DNA from 4 places in the Streptomyces sp. NPDC029151 genome. Region 1 is predicted to be linked to each of the others. Evidence: riboswitches for the same ligand, from Rfam matches in the RefSeq annotation. Region 1 holds a riboswitch; each other region holds the start of a gene.
What was found. A riboswitch is a leader RNA that binds a small molecule or an ion and turns the genes downstream of it on or off. The one in region 1 is predicted to bind cobalamin.

Region 1 (3,642 bases):
TATGCCGCCCAAGGGCGTCAGGCAGTGGCGTCAGGCGATCGCTGTCCAAGCCGGCTGGCACGACGCAGTCCCGAACCGGATGCCGGCATAACGGAAACGTCGGCCGGCAACCACTGAGCAGAGCTTCAGACGCCTCCGAGCCGTTGACACCTGCGATCGCGGGAGACCCGCCCGGTGCAGCCCTCCCCCTGTGCGGCGATCAGGGTCTCCAGGTCGTGGACCAGCCGTACGGTGCGTGTGGCCTGCTGGGCGAGGAACCGTACGGCTGGGGGATCCTGGCCGCTTGGTTCCTCCGCTCCTCGGCCGGGTGGTCCGCGTCCGGTCGGGCTGCCTGTCGTGTCGCCGTACGCGCTCTTCCGCCGGACTCGGTGTCCGAAGAACGCCGGAGGGCCCCCGGATGGTTCCGCGGGGCCCTCGGTCGTCCGGAAGGAATCAGTGCGCGGCCGGAACCGCGCTTCCGCCGGCGGCTGCCGGCCTGGGGTTCAGCAGGCGTTCCGCCAGTTCCCCGAAGAGCAGGCCGAAGCCGGCCCACAGGACGGACTGGACGGCCAGGGCGGACAGCCGGAACCTCCACAGCAGGGCGGCCGGGAAGTCCCCCGGCACCTCGTTGACGACCGGCAGGAACGCGTAGGCCAGGCCGATGACGACGGCGAAGGCGGCCACCGCGGCGACCGTCGCCCACCAGGTGCCCAGGGTGGGCGCGAGGCGCTTGCCCAGGATGGTGGCGGCGACCGCCAGGAGGACGCTGAGCAGCATCATCAGGAAGTACAGCGTGGTCCGTTCGCCGATGGTGCCGGGGTCGCCGACCGAGGGCGGGTTGGCCGGGTACTTCAGGAACGGCACGACGTACACGGCGAGCAGTGCGCAGCCGGACAGCAGCAGGGCGGTCGCCCGCGGGGTGAAGCGGCCTACGCGGCCGAGCGCGAAGCAGTAGGCGAGCGCGGCGATGCCGCCGAACGCGACTCCGTAGACGAGGACGCCGGTGGCCAGGCCCGCGGTGGACTGCAGGGAGCGGGAGACGACTTCCATCTCGTGCTCGTGGGAGTGCGCGTCCTCGAAGGCGATCGCCTTGTCGACGCTCGGCTCACCGAGGAGGTAGGCCGCGACGAGGGCGAGCACGCCGGCGACGAGGCCGGCGAGCATGCCCCGCACGAGAAGGTTCCGTACGGTTGCGGAGTTCATGGGCGGTGCTGTCCCCTCGCGTCAGTGGCAGGGGAAGCCGAGCAGGTGACGGGCGTCGTGCACCCACTCGTGGACGCCGGTGCCGTTGAAGACGGAGGTGGCGCCCTGCTCGGCGCCGACGAAGTAGAGCAGGACGAGCATCAGGATGCCGAAGAAGACCGCCCAGGGAGCCACCGCCCTCAGCGGCAGCTTGGCGGGGACTGCGGGAGTGGTGGCTGTCGGCCGGACGACGGTCTGCGCCATGGCAGGACCTCCTCTGGGAGTTCGCGTCCCATCTCGGTGGTGCACAGGACGACGGCCACGGGTCTGACTCACGAACACCCCTGCGGTGCCCGCACACAGTGGCGCGACCGTGCCGGATTCCCACCGGCTTCCGTCTCGCCGTCGTCGATATCGGACAGACCGTACCGCGCGGCGCGAGGATGGCCAAGACCGCCTTCGCCGGCGTGATCTTCTTCTCCCGCCGAGTGGGACGGTACGGGCTCCGTGGTTCTGCGGTGACGGAGCTCCGGCGGCGCGTGCGGGGACGAAGGCGACTGTGCTCTCCTGCCGGTCGGCGTTGGCCGAGCGGAAGAGGCTCCGTTCAGAGCGGACGCCTTCCCCGAGCGTGGTCCCGAAGGCCCGGTCGGCCTGCTTACTTCGCCATCGTTGCGACAGGCAGCGACATGCCGGCGACCCTCTCGGCGGCGGCCAGGGCTTCGCCGAGCAGGTCGTCGGTGGGGCCCACAGGGGAGACCGGTCCGGCTCGCTCGGCTTCGGCCGCGCCCATGGTGCGCCAGGGCGCATCCGGTGACCGTCGCCACGGTCCCCCGAGCGACCGGTGGGCGTGAGGTGCTGGTGCCGGCTGTCCACGGCTCGCTCCCGGGCTCTCGTTCCGACTTCCCCCAACTCGGTTCGTTTGGCCGTGGGCGACGGTACGGCCTCCAGCCTGCAGGAGCCGGTCATCCTGCGGATCGCCACGGTCCCGGTGATGATCAGGCCTGCGTGCGGGCACGTAGAGGCGACGAACGCGCTGTCGCGCGTCCCCTCGCCGCAGGTGTGGCTCTGCAGGGGCGGATGCGCCGGGTCCGGACTTCGTCGTGCCTGGGCACACTCAAGGAATCCCGGCGCCGCTTGATCTACGCGCTGATGCCGGCCACCGTCCCGCCGAAGCTCTGTCCCCCACCCTGCCCCCTGTGCGACGAACTCCTCAGACATCCGCCCCCGGACCCACTGTGGCGTTTCGGCTCGATCCCGCTCTTATGCGCTGAGCGCGCAGGGTAGTGCACTCAAGTGGTACCCCGGATCGCCGGGCTCGCGAGGGGGCGAGGGAGCTGTGACGTCGACGCTGAAGGCATACGGCCCGCCTGGAAACCTGATGGAGTACCTCCCTGATCCGTACGAACCGATCGACCGGTGGTACCAGGCCAGGAACGCATCAAATGTTCGCACCACGGCCCGAATAGTCCGGGATCTTTGTCCGGAGGCCGACCTGTTCGTGGACCCTCTGGCCGGCGGGGGGAGTTCGGCCTGCGCGGCACGCCTGCTCGGACTGCCCTTCTTCGGCATCGAGCTGGACCCCTTGCTGGCCTGCGTGTGTCTCGCCAAGTCGGTGGCCGAGTCCGATCATGCGAGGAACCTGCCCGCACAGGTGGACCCCGACCTACCGATGCCGTCATGTCTCTCAGTGGCTCGCCGGATGAGTACACACACCGAACACCCGGTGTCGGACGGCGACATGCTGGCGGATCTGAAGGGCAGCCCGTGCCCGTCTGCGACGTCGCACGTGCTGTGGGGCGACGCGACGCAGACAGAGGCTTGGGCTGAACTCCATGTGGAGGCCCGGCACGCTGTGCTTTACACCTCTCCTCCGTTCGGGCTCTCCTCTCCACGGCCCGCTGCCTCTCCGGAACTCCGGGCGGAGGCCGAGCTGGCCCTGACAGCGGCGGGGGCCGCTCGATCCGGCAACGGGCCCGGGAGCTTCGCCTCCTACGACCGGATCGCATCCGCCGTCGTCGTCCGAGCGGCGCAAAGACTCCGGCGACTCACCGTCATCCTTGAGCACGAGCCGGCCGACGACGGCTCCGATTCCCGCTTCCTGACGATCCGTCGACTGACCGACGCACTGGGCAACCGCATACGGAACGTCCGAATCCTGGAGTGCGGCGCCTACTCACCCCGTGGCCTGTTTTCCCTGATCGTCTGCGAGGTGGCTCAGTGAAAGCGCACTCGCCTTACTCACTCACCGCACATGAGTGGCCCGCCCTCGCCGCCGACACCATCAACCTGGCGGACGCGCACGCCCGTCATTCCCTGTCAGCGGACTCGGTCCGACGCCTCTCCGAAGTGACGCACGATCTCTTGGCCAACGCCGGGGCCGACTACTTCGAGGCGGAATCGTGGTTCCGCGAGGCTCTCACGCGACACACCGGCCAGCACTACCCGGTTCACTCCTCCTATCTGACCTACTCCGCTTCGATC
Region 2 (3,642 bases), on a different contig from region 1:
GCCGGGCAGCGCCAGCATCAGCAGGGTCGCCGCCCGGGCCCGGCGCAGCCCGGCCGCCGTGTCGACGGCGGGCGCGGCACCGTCGGCGAGCAGCCAGGCGGCCGGGTCGGTGTCCGGCGGCAGCATCAGCCGGGAGGCGTGGCGTACGACGTCGTGGTTGGACAGCACCCAGGTCGCGGAGGCCCCGGCGGCCCGGGCCGTGGCCAGCGAGCCGGTGATGACGTCCCGCAGCTCCCCGGCGTCCCAGCGGGCCTCCAGGTACTCGAAGTTGAACGCCTGGCCGAGTTCGTCGGGCCGGGCGTACAGGGCGCGGCGGTCGCCCGGCACCCAGGCCTCGGCGACGGCCATGCGCGGCGGGCTGTACGCGTCGAAGATCTTGCGCCAGTCCCGGTAGATCTCGTGGACCTCGTCCCGGTCCCAGTACGGGTGGCTGCCCGGCGGCACCAGCGGCAGCGCCTGCTCGCCGGTCGCGCCGAGGCCGCCGACGTCCCGCAGCGGTTCGGTGAGGTCCTTGGCCAGGCCGTGGGCGACGTCGACGCGGAAGCCGTCCACGCCCCGGTCGGACCAGAACCGCAGGGTGGTGCGGAAGTCGGCGCGGACCTCCTCGTTGTCCCAGTTGAGGTCGGGCTGTTCGGGGGCGAAGAGGTGGAGGTACCACTCCCCGTCGGGCACCCGCCGCCAGGCGCTGCCGCCGAACACCGACTGCCAGTCGGTGGGCGGCAGCTCCCCGTGCGCGCCGCGCCCCGGCCGGAAGACGTACCGCTCCCGGGCGGCGGAGCCGGGTCCGGCGCGCAGCGCCTCCTCGAACCAGGGGTGCAGGTGGGAGGTGTGGTTGGGGACGATGTCCACGACGACCTTGAGGCCGAGCCGGTGCGCCTCGGCGACCAGGGCGTCGAAGTCGTCCAGGGTGCCGAGGCGCTCGTCGACGCCGCGCGGGTCGATGACGTCGTAGCCGCCGTCGGCGAGTTCGGAGGGGTAGAAGGGGCTCAGCCACAGGGCGTCCACGCCGAGCGCGGCCAGGTGGTCCAGACGCTGGGTGACACCCCGGAGGTCGCCGAGGCCGTCTCCGTCGGCGTCGGCGAAACTGCGCGGGTACACCTGGTAGATGACGGCCTGGCGCCACCAGTCGGGGTTCCTGGGCGAGAGGTCCGGCGAGTGGTCTGCCATACGGGCTCCCATGGGACGGACGACAGTGCGGAATCTGTATCTGTCCACAGTGCCCGGAAAGGGAACCTTTTCGTGGGTGGTCAGGCCGTGCAGTGCTCCAACAGGCCCTGTACCTCCACGTCCACCACCCGGTACCGCACCACGCGCCCCTCCTTCTCCCCGGCCACGACCCCGGCCGCCCGCAGCAGCCGCAGGGCCTGGGAGACGGCCGGGTCGTTCATGCCCGTGGCGACGGCGAGGTCCGACACGGCGAGCGGCCCGGTGCGGTGCAGGGCGAGCAGCAGCGCGAGCCGGTTGGCGTCGGCCAGCAGGGAGAAACGGTCGGCCCAGGTGCGCAGGAGCCCCGCGTCGCCGATGGCGGCGATCGCCTCGCACACCCGGTGACCGTCGATGGTGCGACGGTCGGCTCGGTCGGCAGGCACGAGATGCATGACCACATCCTCGCAGGCGCACTTTTGTGATCTTGAATACCTGCGCGGGTGCGCAGCTATGCAGGGAACCGCGCGCCCCTCTACGGTGGGCGGGCCGTGGTGTTCGGGAAGTCGATGCAAGGTCGACGCGGCCCTCGCCACTGTGATCGGGGAGTTCCCGTCCCGTCCGGCACCCGCCGGGCCACTGGTCGTACGACCGGGAAGGCAGGGACGGCGGACGTGCGACCCGTAAGCCAGGAGACCGGCCACGGCACTCATGAAGTGATCCACGAGGTGCTGGAGCATGAACGATGGCCGATGTCACGACCTTCCGCTGGCGACGCGAGGACACCGTCAGGACGGCGGGCCTGATGGCGGTGATCGTCGCCCTGCACCTCGTGGCCTTCGGCATCCTGTACCTCCTCGTGGCCCCCCGCCACTACAAGGTCGGCACCGACGTCTTCGGGGTCGGTCTCGGCATCACCGCCTACACCCTGGGCATGCGGCACGCCTTCGACGCCGACCACATCGCGGCGATCGACAACACCACGCGCAAGCTGATGGCCGACGGCAAGCGGCCGGTGTCGGTGGGTTTCTGGTTCGCGCTCGGCCACTCCAGCGTCGTCGTCCTGCTGGCCCTGCTGATCGCGGGCGGCACCTCGCTCGCCGGCAAGGTGACGAACGAGGGCTCCACCACCCACCAGGTGCTCGGCTTCCTCGGTACGACGATCTCCGGCACGTTCCTCTACCTCATCGCCGCCCTGAACCTGGTCGCCCTGGTGGGCATCCTGAAGGTCTTCCGGGCGATGCGCGCGGGCGCGTACGACGAGAAGGAGCTGGAACAGCACCTGGACTCGCGCGGCTTCATGAACCGGATCCTCGGCCGCCTCACCAAGTCCGTCTCCCGGCCCGGCCAGATGTACCCGCTGGGCTTCCTCTTCGGCCTCGGCTTCGACACGGCCACCGAGGTCACGCTGATGGTGATGGCGGGCTCCGGCGCGGCGGCCGGCCTGCCCTGGTACGCGGTCCTGTGCCTGCCCCTCCTCTTCGCCGCCGGGATGAGCCTGTTCGACACCCTCGACGGCACGTTCATGAACTTCGCCTACCAGTGGGCGTTCGCCAACCCCGTCCGCAAGGTCTTCTACAACCTCGCCATCACCGGCCTGTCCATCGCGGTCGCCTTCTTCATCGGCACGATCGAACTGGTCGGCGTCCTGCACGAGAAGTTCGCCCTGCACGACGCCGTGACCGGCTGGATCGCCGGCCTCGACCTCGGCAACGTCGGCTACCTCATCGTCGGCCTGTTCGTGGCGGTGTGGGCGGCGGCCCTGGCGTACTGGCGGCTGGCCCGCGTGGAGGAACGCTGGTCGGCCGCCGACTGACTACCGCCGCACCGTCTCCAGGTACAGCTTCACGTACCGGTCGGCGTCGACCTCCAGCGCGACGTCCACCAGGGCCGTCTCACGGCCCCCCTCATGGATCTCCGACTCGCCCAGCCGGGGCCGCCGGTCGACGATGGTCTGGCCGCGGGTCGGGCCGGGGGCGAGGGAGACCTCGACCGGGAGGAGGCGGGTGGTGATGCCCTGCGGGTCGGCGACCGCGCACACCGCGCCGGCGTCGCCGAGGCCGCCCGCCTCCTCGGCCTCCGGCGGCTCGCCCTGGTGGGCCGGCCGGTGGGCGAGGAGTTCGCCGGCCAGGCGGGTGCCGGGCTCGCCGCTGCCGCGCAGCCGGTGCACCTCGGTGCTGTCCACGACGACCTGCCGGAAGACGTCCAGGCCGTACATCGTGATCGGCACCCCGGCGGTGAGCAGGATCGCCGCGGCCTCCGGATCGTGCCAGACGTTGAACTCCGCGACCGGCGTGGCGTTGCCGACCTCCACCGCCCCGCCCATGAACACGATCCGCTCGATGTTCCGGGTCACCTCCGGGTGGGTGCGCAGGAGCAGGGCGATGTTGGTCAGGGGCGCCGTCGGGATCAGGGTGACCGGGCGCGGGGAGGCCAGGATCTCGCGGTGCAGGAGCGTGACCGCGTCGACGTCCGCCGGGACCCGGGCCGGCGCGGGCA
Region 3 (3,642 bases), on a different contig from region 1:
CCCGGCCGTCGCCGCGCCGATCGTGGCGGGCCTCGCCTCGCTGCTGGCCACCCGGTTCTCCTACGGCGTCGGCGGCACCGCCGAGGGCGAGGCCACCCGCAAGGGCTACCGCGTCGGCCAGATCGCCTCCGCCGGCCTGGTCTCCCTCGCGCACGGCACCAACGACGCCCAGAAGACGATGGGCATCATCACCCTCGCCCTCGTCGCGGGCGGCTCGATCGCCCCCGGCTCCAACCCCCCCACCTGGGTGATCCTCTCCGCCGGCCTGGCCATCGCGCTCGGCACCTACATCGGCGGCTGGCGCATCATCCGCACCATGGGCAAGGGCCTGACCGACCTGGAGCCGCGCCAGGGCTTCGCCGCCCAGACCAGCGCCGCGACCGCCATCCTGGCCTCCTCCCACCTCGGCTTCTCCCTCTCCACCACCCACGTCGTCTCCGGCTCGGTGATGGGCGCGGGCCTGGGCCGCAAGGGCGGTGTGGTCCGCTGGTCGACCGCGACCCGCATGTTCGTCGCCTGGGCGCTCACCCTCCCGGCCGCCGCGCTGGTCGGCGCGGGCGCCGAGTCCGTCACCGACCTCGGTGACTGGGGCACCGCCGTGGTCGCCGTCTTCCTGGTCGCCGCGTCCGCCGCGATCTGGAAGATCTCCCGCCGCGAGGTCGTCGACCACACCAACGTGGTGGAGGAGACCGAGGAGCCGGCCGGTGTGGTCACCACCGCCATCGCCGCCGTGATCCCGCCGCCCACCGGCACGGTCGCCGCCGAGGTGGACCTCACGTTCCCGCAGCAGGCCACCGCGTCCGCCGAACCGGCCCCGGCCGCCCCGCCGGCCGCCGCGGTCTGACCCCGAGCACCCGGTTACCGAAGGAAGCACTATGAAGATCGACTGGGCAGCCCTGGGCTCCGTGTTCGGCGTCAGTCTCGTGGCCACCGTGGGCCTGGTGACCCTGTTCACGCTCGGCATCGCGGGCCTGAACCGGCGCGAGAAGGCCACGGCACAGGGGGGCTCCGCCGCCCTCGCCGTCACCGGCGCCTACCTCTGCTTCGCCGCCTGCGCGGCGGCGGTGGCGTACGGCATCAACCTGATCGTGGCCAAGGCCTGACCACACCACCGAAAGGCTCCCCGCACACGCCGTGCGGGGAGCCTTCGTCGTACCCCGGCAGACCCCGCACGCCCCGCGGTGTGGGGATCAGCACACTGTCCCCACGCAGGTCAAAGGCAAGTTGACGGCCGTTCCGGGCGCGTGGTGGACTGCCCAGGCCATCAACGGCGGCAGGAGAGGAAGCCGGTGCGAATCCGGCGCGGTCCCGCCACTGTCACCGGGGAAGAACCCCCGGGAGCCAGGAACTCTCACCGCCGATTCACGTCGAACCAGGGCGCGGACACCCTGAGTGAGGACACATATCGCCATGCTCGGCTGCCGATCGAGGACCAGCACCAGGCCTGTCGGGCCCGTTCCTGTGCCCACGGCCGGCTGAGCCGATGGGTGCCGATCGCACGTACGCGTACGGCGCCGCCGCCGGCGTCCTCGGCGACCTGCTCCTCGGCGATCCCCGCCGCGGACATCCGGTCGCTGCTTTCGGACGGGCGGCCGGGGCCGTGGAAGGCGCGTTGTGGCACGACCACCGCGGCTGGGGCGCCCTGCACACCACGGTGTGCGCCGGTGGCGCCGTCGCGCTCGGCGCACTCGCCGCACGCGCCGTACGCCCCTCCCCCACCGCCTCCGTCGCGCTGACCGCCGCCGCCACCTGGGCCGTCGTCGGCGGCACCTCGCTCGCCCGCGAGGCCCGCGCCATCGGGCGCGCCCTGGAGGCCGGGGACATCGACGCCGCCCGGGCCCGGCTGCCCCACCTGTGCGGCCGGGACCCGCAGGCGCTGGACGCCGACGGTGTCGCCCGGGCCGTGGTCGAGTCGGTCGCCGAGAACACCTCGGACGCCGTCGTCGGCGCCCTCGTCTGGGGTGCCGTCGCGGGGGTCCCGGGGCTCCTCGGGTTCCGGGCGGTCAACACCCTGGACGCGATGGTCGGCCACAAGTCCCCCCGCCTGCGGCGCTTCGGCTGGGCCTCCGCCCGCCTCGACGACGTCGCCGGCTGGCCGGGGGCCCGGCTGACCGCCGTACTCGCCGCCGCGGCCGGACCCGATCCGCGGGGTGCGCTGCGCGCCTGGAAGGCCGACGCGCGCCGGCACCCGAGCCCCAACGCCGGTCCCGTGGAGGCCTCCTTCGCGGGCGCCCTCGGCGTACGCCTGGGCGGGACGCTCTCCTACGGAGGGCGGGTCGAGCACCGGCCCGTCCTCAACGGCGCCGGCGGGCGGCCGGTCCAGGTCTGCGACATCGACCGGGCCGTACGGCTCTCCCGCCGCGTCGGCCTGCTCGCCCTCGCCGGCACGCTCGCCGCACGCCGGCTGCTGAAAGGACGCGGGAAGTGAACGGTGGTCTCCTCGTCGCCGGCACCACCTCCGACGCCGGCAAGAGCGTCGTGACGGCCGGCATCTGCCGCTGGCTGGTACGCCAGGGGGTGAAGGTCGCGCCGTTCAAGGCGCAGAACATGTCGTTGAACTCGTTCGTCACGCGCGAGGGCGCCGAGATCGGCCGGGCGCAGGCGATGCAGGCGCAGGCCTGCCGGATCGAGCCGACCGCGCTGATGAACCCGGTGCTGCTCAAGCCCGGCGGCGAGCAGAGCAGCCAGGTGGTGCTGCTGGGCAAGCCGGTGGGCGAGCTGAGCGCACGCGGGTACCACGGCGGGCGCCAGCAGCGGCTGCTGGGCACGGTGCTGGACTGCCTGGCCGAGTTGCGGGGCACGTATGACGCGGTGATCTGTGAGGGGGCGGGCAGTCCGGCCGAGATCAACCTCCGGCGGACGGACATCGTCAACATGGGCGTCGCACGCAACGCGCGGCTGCCCGTGCTCGTCGTCGGCGACATCGACCGCGGGGGCGTGTTCGCCTCCTTCTTCGGTACCGTCGCCCTGCTCTCCCCCGAGGACCAGGAACTGGTCGCCGGGTTCCTGGTGAACAAGTTCCGGGGCGATGTCTCCCTGCTGGAGCCGGGGCTGGACATGCTCCGGGACCTGACCGGGCGGCGGACCTACGGGGTACTGCCCTTCCGGCACGGGCTCGGCATCGACGAGGAGGACGGTCTGCGCGTCTCCCTGCGCGGCACCGTCCGGGAGTCCACCGTGACCCCGCCCGTCGGCGAGGACGTGCTGCGGGTCGCCGTGTGCGCGATCCCGCTGATGTCCAACTTCACCGACGTGGACGCGCTGGCCGCCGAACCGGGGGTCGTGGTGCGGTTCGTGGACCGGCCGGAGGAGCTGGCGGACGCCGACCTCGTCGTGGTCCCGGGCACGCGCGGGACCGTACGGGCGCTGGAGTGGCTGCGCGAGCGCGGGCTCGCGGACGCGCTGGTACGGCGGGCCGCCGAACAGCGTCCCGTCCTCGGGGTCTGCGGCGGCTTCCAGATCCTCGGCGAGCACATCGAGGACGAGGTCGAGTCCCGCGCCGGAGCCGTCCCGGGTCTCGGCGTGCTGCCGGTCCGGGTGCGCTTCGCCCGCGAGAAGACCCTCACCCGGCCCAGCGGCGAGGCCCTCGGCGAGCGGGTCGACGGCTACGAGATCCACCACGGGGTGGCCACCGTCGAGGGC
Region 4 (3,642 bases), on a different contig from region 1:
CGGTGCACGCGGACGCCGAACACCTCGGCCAGCAGGGCGGGTCGGAGCACCTCGTGCGGTGGGCCCGAGGCGACGATGCGGCCGCCGTCGATGACGTACAGGACGTCGCAGTGGGCCGCGGCGAGGTTGAGGTCGTGCAGCGCGGCCAGGACGGTCAGACCGCTGCCCCGCACGAGGGCGAGGACGTCCAACTGGTGGGCGATGTCCAGGTGGTTGGTGGGCTCGTCCAGGACCAGCACCCGGGGTTGCTGGGCGAGCGCGCGGGCGATGAGGACCCGCTGCTTCTCTCCCCCGGACAGGCTGAGGAACCCCCGGTCGGCGAGGTGGGCGACGCCCGTGCGGTCCATCGCCCGGGCGCGGATCCCGTGGTCCGTGGCGGAGTCGCGGTTCCTGTGGGGCAGCCGTCCCATGGCGACCACCTCGGCCACGGTGAAGTCGAACTCGGCCGTCGACTCCTGGGGCAGCGCGGCCACCGCGCGCGCGGCGGACCGCGGTCGCATGGCGTGGAGGTCGTCGCCGTCCAGCCGTACCGCCCCGCCCGTCGGCCGCAGCGCCCGGTACACGCTGCGCAGCAGGGTGGACTTGCCGCTGCCGTTGGGGCCGACGAGTCCGGCGAACGTCCCGCTGCCGACGGTGAGTCGGACGTCGTCCACGATCCGGGCCCCGGCGGTCTCGATGGTCACCCGGTCGATGTCGAGCCGCATGCTCAGCGCCCCCCGAAGGCGTCGCCGCCGCGCCGCATCAGCAGGAGGAACGCGGGGACCCCGACCACCGCGGTGACCACGCCGACCGGCAGCTCGGCCGGGGCGAGCAACAGCCGGGACAGCAGGTCCGCCCATCCCAGCAGCACCGCGCCGGCGAGCGGGGCCACGGCCAGCACCCGGCGGTGTCCGGCACCGACCAGCATCCGCACGACGTGCGGCACCATCAGCCCCACGAAGCCGATGGCCCCGCTGACCGCGACGACGGTTCCCGTGACAGCGGCGGTCACCAGGAACAACTCCCGTCGTATCCGGGACGGTCGGACGCCGAGGGCGGCCGAGGTCTCGTCGCCCATGGCGAGCGCGTCGAGTGTCTCCGCCCGCATCAGCAGCCAGGCGCAGCCGGCCGCCACGGTCACCGCGGCGAGCGGTACCTGTGCCCAGGTCGCGCCGCCCAGGCTGCCCAGCAGCCACATCATGGCCGACCGGGCCGCCTCGCCGCGGGCCGCGCCGAACACCATGACGGTGGTGACGGCCTCGAAGCCGTACGCCAGCGCCGTGCCGGTGAGGATCAGCCGCAGCGGGGCCAGTCCGCGGGGCGAGCGGGCCACGGCGTACACGAGCCCCATGGCCGCGAGCGCCGAGGCGAACGCCGACACCGACAGCGCCCACACCCCGAGTCCCGCGAGTGCTCCCAGCAGGATGACGGCGTTGGCGCCGACCGCCGCGCCGGAGGAGATCCCCAGGACGAACGGGTCGGCCAGGGCATTGCGGACCATGGCCTGCACGGCGACACCGACGGCCGCGAGCCCCGCCCCGACGACCGCGCCGAGCAGGACCCGGGGCAGCCGGATCTCCCAGACGATGGTGTAGGCGGCCGCGTCGGGCGCGTGCACGGTGCCGCCGGTGAGCCCGGCCCACAGGAAGCGGAGCGAGTCCCCCCAGCCGATGCCGGCGGCCCCGAGCCCGACTCCGCACAGCAGCGACAGCACCAGCAGGGCGCCGAGCCCGAGGCCGAGGGGCAGTACGGGTATCCGGCGGAGGGCCGTTCTTCGGCGCACGGTGGGGGCCGTCCTTCGCATGGGCCGCCTGCTGGATGCCGAGCAGGGGACGGCCCGTACGGCCGTGCCGGCCGCGCGGCCCCTTCTCGCAGTCCACGGCGAGCAGTCAACGGGTCGCTCAGCCCTCCGCGGGCGACCGGACTCGCGCGACGGACCACGGGGCCGTCGCGCACACCGTTGCGGGTCAGTGCCGGACTCTCACCGGGCTTCCCCCACGGAAGGCAAGGTGAGCCTAACAAAACGATCAGCTCGCCACGAGCCCGGACTCAGGCGACCGCCGGCCTGCCGCCCTCTCCGGTCTCGTGATGGATCGGCGTGTCCGAGCCGGTCAGCGGGACGCCCGTGCCGCCCCGCCTGGCGGCGACGATCTCCGCGGCGATCGACAGGGCGGTCTCCTCCGGTGTGCGGGCGCCGAGGTCGAGGCCGATCGGTGAGCGCAGCCGGGCCAGTTCGCGTTCGGTCACGCCTTCCGACCGCAGGCGCCGGTCGCGGTCCTCGTGGGTACGGCGCGAGCCCATCGCGCCGACGAACGCGACCGGCATCCGGAGGGCCACCTTCAGCAGGGGTACGTCGAACTTGGCGTCGTGGGTGAGCACGCACAGGACCGTACGGGCGTCGGTCTCGGTGCGCCGCAGGTACCGGTGCGGCCAGTCGACCACGACCTCGTCGGCGTCCGGGAAGCGGTCGCGGGTCGTGAAGACGGGGCGGGCGTCGCAGACGGTCACGTGGTAGCCGAGGAACTTGCCGGCCCGGGCCAGCGCCGAGGCGAAGTCGACCGCACCGAACACGATCATGCGCGGGGGCGGCACGTTCGACTCGACCAGCAGCGTCAGGCCTCCGGGGCAGTGCGAACCGTCCGCGGAGAGGTCCACCGTGCCGGTGCGGCCCGCCTCCAGCAGGGCCCGGGCCTCCTGCGCCGCCGTACGGTCCAGGTCCGGATGGCCGCCGAGGCCGCCCTCGGACGTGCCGTCGGACCGGACCAGCAGGGCCTGCCCCAGGAGTTCGGCCGGGCCGTGGGCGACCCGGGCGAGGGCTGCCGGCCGGCCCCCGGCGGCGGCCGACAGAGCCGATGCGACGACCGTCCGGGCGGGCGACCCGCCGGCCACCGGCGTGATCAGCATGTCGATGGTGCCGCCGCAGGTCAGGCCCACGGCGAAGGCGTCCTCGTCGCTGTAGCCGAACCGTTCGCGGATGCTCTCTCCGGTCCGCAGCGCCTCGTGGCACAGGTCGTACACCGCGCCCTCGACGCAGCCGCCGGAGACCGAGCCGATGGCGGTGCCCTCGCGGTCGACGGCGAGGGCGGCGCCGGGGCCGCGCGGTGCGCTGCCGCCCACGGACACCACGGTGGCGACGGCGAACTCGCGTCCCTCCTCGATCCAGCGGTGCAGTTGCGCGGCCAGGTCAAGCATCCGTCGCCCCCGTGGCGGCCGACAGGACACGGTCCGGCCGGATGGGCAGACTGCGGTGGCGCACACCGGTCGCGTGCCAGACCGCGTTGGCGACGGCGGCGGCGGCGCCGACGATGCCGATCTCGCCGATGCCCTTGATCCCCACGGGGTCGTCGGGGTCGGTGTCGTCGATCCAGTCGGCCTCGACGCGGGGTACGTCGGCGTGGGTGGCGACGTGGTAGCCGGCGAGGTCGGCGCCGACGTGGCCGCCGGAGGCGCGGTCCCGGGCCGCCTCCTCGTGCAGGGCCATGGAGATGCCCCAGATCATGCCGCCCCGGAGCTGGTTGCGTGCGGTGAGCGGGTTGACGATTCGGCCGGCCGCGAAGATGCCGAGCATGCGCCGCACGCGTACCTCGCCGGTGGTGACGTCCACGGCGACCTCCGCGAACTGCGCCCCGAAGGAGTGCCGTTCGGCGGGGGTGAGGGCGCCGA

Region 2: it holds a riboswitch for cobalamin, as region 1 does, so the genes downstream of both, nicT (Nickel transporter NicT) here and ACZ4VF_RS02425 (CbtB domain-containing protein) in region 1, are expected to answer to the same signal.
Region 3: it holds a riboswitch for cobalamin, as region 1 does, so the genes downstream of both, ACZ4VF_RS07995 (cobalamin biosynthesis protein) here and ACZ4VF_RS02425 (CbtB domain-containing protein) in region 1, are expected to answer to the same signal.
Region 4: it holds a riboswitch for cobalamin, as region 1 does, so the genes downstream of both, ACZ4VF_RS31175 (FecCD family ABC transporter permease) here and ACZ4VF_RS02425 (CbtB domain-containing protein) in region 1, are expected to answer to the same signal.

The regions. Positions count from the first base shown of each region.
Region 1 covers NZ_JBVHWQ010000001.1:610,707-614,348, forward strand. The annotation lists gene ACZ4VF_RS02415 (NAD(P)/FAD-dependent oxidoreductase) at 1-91, shown strand, start outside; gene ACZ4VF_RS02420 (CbtA family protein) at 433-1,182, opposite strand; gene ACZ4VF_RS02425 (CbtB domain-containing protein) at 1,204-1,425, opposite strand; cobalamin riboswitch at 1,462-1,606, opposite strand; gene ACZ4VF_RS02430 (hypothetical protein) at 2,498-3,382, shown strand; gene ACZ4VF_RS02435 (aminotransferase class I/II-fold pyridoxal phosphate-dependent enzyme) at 3,379-3,642, shown strand, end outside.
Region 2 covers NZ_JBVHWQ010000008.1:382,383-386,024, reverse strand. The annotation lists gene ACZ4VF_RS28895 (glycoside hydrolase family 13 protein) at 1-1,167, opposite strand, end outside; gene ACZ4VF_RS28890 (metalloregulator ArsR/SmtB family transcription factor) at 1,248-1,598, opposite strand; cobalamin riboswitch at 1,679-1,862, shown strand; gene nicT (Nickel transporter NicT) at 1,889-2,959, shown strand; gene ACZ4VF_RS28880 (nucleoside hydrolase) at 2,960-3,642, opposite strand, start outside.
Region 3 covers NZ_JBVHWQ010000002.1:55,138-58,779, forward strand. The annotation lists gene ACZ4VF_RS07985 (inorganic phosphate transporter) at 1-844, shown strand, start outside; gene ACZ4VF_RS07990 (hypothetical protein) at 876-1,103, shown strand; cobalamin riboswitch at 1,231-1,371, shown strand; gene ACZ4VF_RS07995 (cobalamin biosynthesis protein) at 1,484-2,428, shown strand; gene ACZ4VF_RS08000 (cobyric acid synthase) at 2,425-3,642, shown strand, end outside.
Region 4 covers NZ_JBVHWQ010000010.1:112,720-116,361, forward strand. The annotation lists gene ACZ4VF_RS31170 (ABC transporter ATP-binding protein) at 1-704, opposite strand, end outside; gene ACZ4VF_RS31175 (FecCD family ABC transporter permease) at 707-1,783, opposite strand; cobalamin riboswitch at 1,873-2,018, opposite strand; gene ACZ4VF_RS31180 (XdhC family protein) at 2,029-3,171, opposite strand; gene ACZ4VF_RS31185 (xanthine dehydrogenase family protein molybdopterin-binding subunit) at 3,164-3,642, opposite strand, start outside.